DNA from 2 places in the Paenibacillus filicis genome. Region 2 is predicted to be linked to the other one. Evidence: riboswitches for the same ligand, from Rfam matches in the RefSeq annotation. Region 2 holds a riboswitch; the other holds the start of a gene.
What was found. A riboswitch is a leader RNA that binds a small molecule or an ion and turns the genes downstream of it on or off. The one in region 2 is predicted to bind ZMP and ZTP.

Region 1: another riboswitch for ZMP and ZTP. It lies ahead of WMW72_RS12980 (TetR/AcrR family transcriptional regulator); the one in region 2 lies ahead of rpiB (ribose 5-phosphate isomerase B).

What each region holds. Positions count from the first base shown of each region.
Region 1 is NZ_JBBPCC010000007.1:149,906-153,111, forward strand. Features, by position in the region: gene WMW72_RS12975 (GMC oxidoreductase) at 1-1,324, shown strand, start outside; ZMP/ZTP riboswitch at 1,399-1,478, shown strand; gene WMW72_RS12980 (TetR/AcrR family transcriptional regulator) at 1,745-2,326, shown strand; partial or broken gene WMW72_RS12985 (arginase family protein) at 2,385-3,206, opposite strand, start outside.
Region 2 is NZ_JBBPCC010000023.1:138-3,343, forward strand. Features, by position in the region: partial or broken gene WMW72_RS27570 (Sua5 family C-terminal domain-containing protein) at 1-201, shown strand, start outside; gene WMW72_RS27575 (manganese efflux pump MntP) at 350-913, shown strand; gene WMW72_RS27580 (low molecular weight protein arginine phosphatase) at 996-1,583, shown strand; ZMP/ZTP riboswitch at 1,679-1,759, shown strand; gene rpiB (ribose 5-phosphate isomerase B) at 1,867-2,325, shown strand; gene WMW72_RS27590 (TIGR01440 family protein) at 2,417-2,986, shown strand; gene WMW72_RS27595 (serine hydroxymethyltransferase) at 3,034-3,206, shown strand, end outside.

The DNA.
Region 1 (3,206 bases), on a different contig from region 2:
CGGCGCCGTTCTTTGGCGATTGTCCGAGCAGTGGGGAAACAATGGGAAAAAGATCGGCGTTGTGGAAGCAGGGGATCTCTTCATGCCTACTCACGTCTTAAATGTGCCTACGATCAACTTCCAACAAGGTTATATGCTTGCTGAGAAGCAGTACAAACCTATTGGACCGAAATATTCAGGCTTCGTCAAGAAACTGGTATTTGGCGGGGGGACATTATTTTGGGGGGCAGTGACTCCGCGCATGTTGAATACCGAGATTGCAAAATGGCCGGTTCCGATACAAGAGATGAATGATTATTACACCATTGCGGAGCGAATCATGAATGTGAATACGGATTTTGCCAAAGGTTCATCATTCTCGGAGGTTTTGCTGCAACGTCTTCAGCAAAATGGATATGCCCATGCGTCCTACAGACCGATGGCGGTCGATTTGGCATCCTCACAGTATGGAATGCTCCACTCCAACGTTTTTTTCAGCTCGATTCATTTTTTTGCTCGTGCATTGAACCGCAGACCTGTCGATATTGCTGTGAATGCCCGTGCAGTCAAGGTGTTAATCGACAATGAACAGGCAGTAGGTGTGGAGGTCATCACTCGAGATCAAAGAAAGTTCGCGCTTAAAGCTAAAAAAGTGGTGATATCAGCTAGTACGTTTGAAACTCCGCGAATATTGCTTGATTCGGGTATTCAAAATCGAGCGATAGGGCATTATCTTGCGGCACATTCAGGGATCTGGGCAGATGGATTTGTCAGACGCGATCAATTCTCTGAAGTCCTTGGCAATTTAAGTCTATACATCCCCGAGTCGGATCAATCCCCGTTCCAGGTTGAACTTCAAAGGTTTGACAAGTATTACGTTTATAAATTTGAGGAGCAACCGGTACTCAAAGATTTGGGACTTTTTGTTTTTGGAGCCGGACAAACCGAGTCGCGTTATGACAACTGCGTGATGCTTGATCCTCTGAAAAAGGACGAACTTGGACTTTCTGAGCTGCAAGTGCATTTTTCTTACAGTGATACCGATAAAAAAGTGATTCGACAAGCTTTGGAAAGTGTGAAGCATATTGTTCAAGTTCTGGGGGTTACTCTAAAAGCCCCGATTTGTGTTCTGTATCCCGGACGTGCCAGACATTTCTCGGGAACCTGCCGGATTGGCACCGATCCGCAGACGGCAGCGGCGAATCCATATGGAGAGATCTTTGGCGTATCCGGTCTATTTGTAGCGGACAACAGCGCGTTGCCTTCCATATCTGCAGCGAATCCGACGTTGTCAACGGTCGCTCTGGCCATCCGGACGGCCGATCATATCATCCGTCAAGCTTAAAACGACTTACCGCGTACAAAAGATTCAGCCCGAATGTCTATGCTCGCCCGATAACGAGAACATTTTTACATTCATTCTATATATGTGACTGGCGTAAACGTGGAGAACCACGAGGGAACACATATTTATAACGCCGCACGCCTGGGCAGAGATAATGGATAAAATCACCATTATCTCTTTATTGTTTATAGGAGCCATTCCTGTAATGAATTAATTTGAGGATTGAATGAAAAAACACCCTCGTTATTGGCGCAGACATCGCCAAAGAAACACATAATAATGAATAATAATTCGTTATTAACGGACTTGAAGCTGCCCGTCATATCAATCGAAAGCTGCAATGGTTGTTGTTATTGCCCAGGTTCTTGACAGAGGCTGTTTATTTATCTACGATTTGATTAGCGAATGGGGGTTCATCATATGCAAGTGTTAAAGGAAGAAATTCGTCATTCGATTTTACGCCGCGCTGGAGAGACGTTCCTGGAGCTTGGCTTCGACAAAACATCGATGAAAGATATAGCGGGCAAAGTCGGAGTGGCCGTCGGTAATTTATATCGCTATTTCCCGAATAAAGAGTCGTTGTTCGAGGCGGTCGTCAAGCCGGCTTATGAGCAGCTATTGCAGCTCATTCAAGTGAATGAGAAAGAGCCGATCGAAGGAGGAGCCGTCATCGACAAGATCGGTACTATTTTTGCAGAGCTCGTGTACGAGCATAGGGAAGGGCTGCTTATTTTGTTATACCGAAGCTCGGGCACAGCGTATGAGGGGGCCAAAGCCGAGTTTTTCGATCATTTGGCCGAACATATGGGCATCCATATAAATGAATACAATCGCAAGTACCCAACTAACCCTTTAAGCCTGCAAGTATCGAGACCGGTTGCCGTCGCTTTTCTCGAAGGATATTTCGATATGATTCGGACGCATTCCGACCGTGACCAGATGACGGAGATCACCAAGCAGTATATGGCCGTTTGGTTTATGGGGTTGAAGGCTGTGTTATAGTTGCTAGTACCGCAAAAGGCCGGGATGAGATGTCATCCTGGCTTTTGTCTGTATGACCTTACTTATTCAAAATAGGTATCTCTCCAAGCAGCTTCTTCAAGTTTATAGAATCCCACGGCATGTGCTCCGTAATACCTAATCCAACAACATCTGCTTCTTCAGATAGTTCTTTAATCAGATGAAGGAGCCCCGGCATTTGCATGGTTCCAGCCGCGGAAAAATCATAATGTGCATCAGGATTGGCGAATAATAAAGAGCGAAATTCCTTAGGATCAAGCACATCTAGATCAAGATGAATGGCCAGGTGCTCAATGTTGCTTTGTTTAATCCAATCTTTTATAGATTCAGTACTTTTCATTAACTCTTGGGTGCCAGCCGTTCTAAGGCCTAGTCTTTGAATGATTTCTGTATCTAGCTCTGTTTGTACATCTAATCCTGCGAAGAAGACATTTTCAGGTTTGAGTGGGATGTTCACATGCTTGGCGAACTCTGCATCGCCTTCTCCCAACAGATTCCCAAGAGGCAAAGTATGGCCGTAGTCATACCCGAAAATTCTACCTAAATCGGTGTGTGCATCGATCCAAACTAACCCTAAATTCCCGCCGTATCGTTCGTTTAAATAGGCAAATGGGGCTTGTTCGACCAAGCAGTCCCCACCGAACATAACTATGCGATCCGGCTTATGAGCATGAATGATATGTTGAGCAGCCTCTAATTGTTCAAGCAGCTGTTTTTTCCATAGATGCCGTTCTCGTTTTCAAGCGGATTTCCGTCATAAGCTTGAACGGGAACATGAATAAGGGGCTGATCATTATCAGGAGCCAGCCAAGCAAGCAGCTCGGCTCCAAAAGAGTAGTTAGGGTTGTTGCCCCCTTGCCAT
Region 2 (3,206 bases):
CTGCCCGCGGACTACGTCGCGGTATGCGGGAGCACAGGCGACCTGGAGTCGGTCGCCCGCGGGCTGTACGGAGCACTCCGCTCGTTCGATGAAGCGGAGTCGACCTTCATCGTGGCAGAGGCCTGCCCGGAGGAAGGCATCGGCGAAGCCGTCATGAACAGGCTGCGCAAGGCCGCCGCCGGGCGCGTGATCTCCGTGTAGATACGCAGGAATCCTTCTTCAACCGCATCATCTCCGTGTAGCCGCTCGGCATCTCCTGCGTCCGCCTCCGGCCTGTCCGCGAAGTAAGACATGTTTCCGTCTTGTCCCGCATAGCTTGGTTAAGAGTGGGACAGGGAGGTAGAGAGGCATGGACGTGGCAGCACCGATGGTGTGGGGGCAGATCATTTCGATCGGCTTGCTGGCCCTAGCCCTCGGACTAGATGCTTTATCGCTCGGTCTGGGTATCGGCATGCGCGGAATTCGCAAACGTGACATTGCTTTGATCAGCTTCATTATCGCGCTATTTCATGTGCTCATGCCCCTGGCAGGGCTCTGGATGGGCGGGTATATCAGCCTGATGCTGGGCAAGGTGGCGACCGCTTGCGGAGGCGTGCTGCTGTTATTGCTTGGCGGCCATATGGTGGTCAACACACTGCGCAAGGAAGAGTCCGCAGGCTATAACCCCAGCACGCTATGGGGGATGCTGCTGCTTGCCTTCAGTGTGAGTGTGGACTCCTTCTCGGTCGGCATCTCCCTCGGGATGTTCTCGGGCGATGTGTGGCTGACCGTCTTGATGTTCGGCGCCGCGGGCGGGCTGATGTCCGTAGCGGGCTTGCTGCTCGGGCGACGGGTCGGGAGCTGGATAGGTGAGTACGGCGAGGCGCTCGGAGGCGTGATTTTAGTGGGGTTTGGCATCCATTTTTTGCTATAGGCCTGAGCGGTATCCATATTTGTGCGAAAATGAGGTAAAATACAAATAAGGCTGAGTCCATCACCAAGAAAGCGGGGAGTAGATGATGAAACGTTTATTATTCGTCTGTACAGGCAATACGTGCCGCAGTCCCATGGCTGAAGGGCTCATGCGCAGCATCGCCGCCCGGGAGGGACTGGCTGGTTTGGAGATCCGCTCCGCGGGCGTAGCGGCTTACCAGGGAGTGCCCATATCCGATCATGCGGCTTCCGTGCTGCGGGCTAGGGGAGCCGAGCCGGTCTCCGGCTCGACGGCGCTGTCGCAGCAGCTGGTCGAATGGTCCGATCTGGTCCTGACGATGACCTCCAGCCATAAGCGGCATACGATCCAGCTGTATCCGGCTTCCGTGGACAAGGTGTTTACACTTAAGGAATACGTGCAAGCCGATCCGGAGGGTGAACAGAGGCTGGCGGAGCTGGAAAGCCTGCTCAGCGAGCTTCAGCTCAAGCAGGCCTTGGGAGAATCCATTGGCGATGAGGAACGACGCCGCTTGTCTGCCCTGCAGCAGCAGCAGAGCTCCCCGGATATCGAAGATCCGTTCGGCGGGTCAATTCGGCATTACCAGAGCAGTGCGGACGAGATTGAGCAATGCCTCCACCTGCTGGCAGCCAAGCTTAAACGGGAGAGCTGATGGATGCGAATCTGCTTGTCAGCGAGTAGATCGTACCCCTGGAAAACTCGGGCTTTACACGTATCCTAGAATCAGATATGATGAAATTAATGAACAAGACCCGGTGTAACTGGCGACGAGTGGAACCAACCACAATGGAGCATCGGGACATACGGCCGGTCGCCTGGGCAAAGAGCAGCATTCGTGGAGAGCATTCCGCGTGTGTCATGCTCTTTTTTCGTTTTTGCCGTCGCGGTTTTAGGTTATAATGAGATCGACAATAGCGAGGAGGCGAAAGAAAACTATGAAAATTGCAATGGGCGCAGATCATGCGGGATACCGGCTAAAGGATGAGCTGAAGCCGTTTATTGAATCGCTCGGTCACGAGGTCGTCGACTATGGTTGCAACTGTGCGGATTCCGTCGATTACCCGGATTATGCCCTCAAGGTTTGTGAAGAGGTTGTGTCAGGGGGCGCTGATAAAGGCATCCTGATCTGCGGTACGGGAATCGGCATGACGATCGCTGCCAATAAGGTCCCGGGCATCCGCTGTGCGCTAGTCAACGATCTGTTCTCGGCAAAGGCAACGCGCGAGCATAACGATTCGAACGTGCTTTCGCTGGGTGAACGCGTTGTCGGGCCAGGAGTTGCCCAGGAGATCGTCAAGATCTGGCTGGAAACCGAATTTTCGAATGGAGAGCGTCACCTGGGCCGTATCGGCAAAGTGAAGGCGCTGGAAGATAAATACGCGATTCATCCGTAACAGACCTTGCAGAGGTCTATGTGAAGGAGGAGAGCCTATGGAAGAGCTGCCCTTGCAGAACAGGTCAGACGGACAAGTAACGAGCCTGGACATGCAGGCGATCCGTGAAGGGGCCGAGACCGTGCTGCGCGAGCTGGCAGCAGCTGGCCAGCTGGAAGCCGGCCAGCTCGTGGTCATCGGCACAAGCACAAGCGAAGTGCTGGGCCGTCACATCGGCACCTCCGGCAGCGAAGCGGTAGCGGTTAGTCTGTATGCTGCTGTAGACGCCGTCCGGCAGGAGGTAGGCTTCTACCCTGTGTTCCAATGCTGCGAGCACTTGAACCGGGCGCTTGTGCTTAACCGTGAGGCGATGCAGCGTTACGGACTGGAGCAGGTTAGCGTCGTGCCGGTGCCGAAGGCCGGCGGCTCTATGGCCGCCTACGCCTACAAGCACCTACAGGATGCGGTCGTCGTGGAGACCGTGCAGGCCCATGCGGGCATCGATATCGGGGGGACGCTGATCGGCATGCATCTGAAGCGGGTTGCGGTGCCGTTCAGGCCGTCCGTCCGGCAGATCGGGGAAGCGCATGTACAGGCTGCCTTAACCCGGCCCAAGCTGATTGGCGGAGCGAGGGCCGTGTATGCGGCCGAGCAGCAGCCGTCAGAAGAGCATTGTGATTAGTACGTATCATAACCAACCATACATTCGAATGCGGGAGGAATTTTATCATGGACTTTTTGCGTAAACAAGATCCGAAAATCGTAGAGGCAATGAACCTGGAGCTGGGCCGTCAACGCAACAATATCGAATTGATCGCGTCTGAGAACTTCGTCAGCCAAGCCGTACTGGAAGCCATGGGTACTGTATTGACGAACAAATATGCAGAAGGCTATCCGAGCAA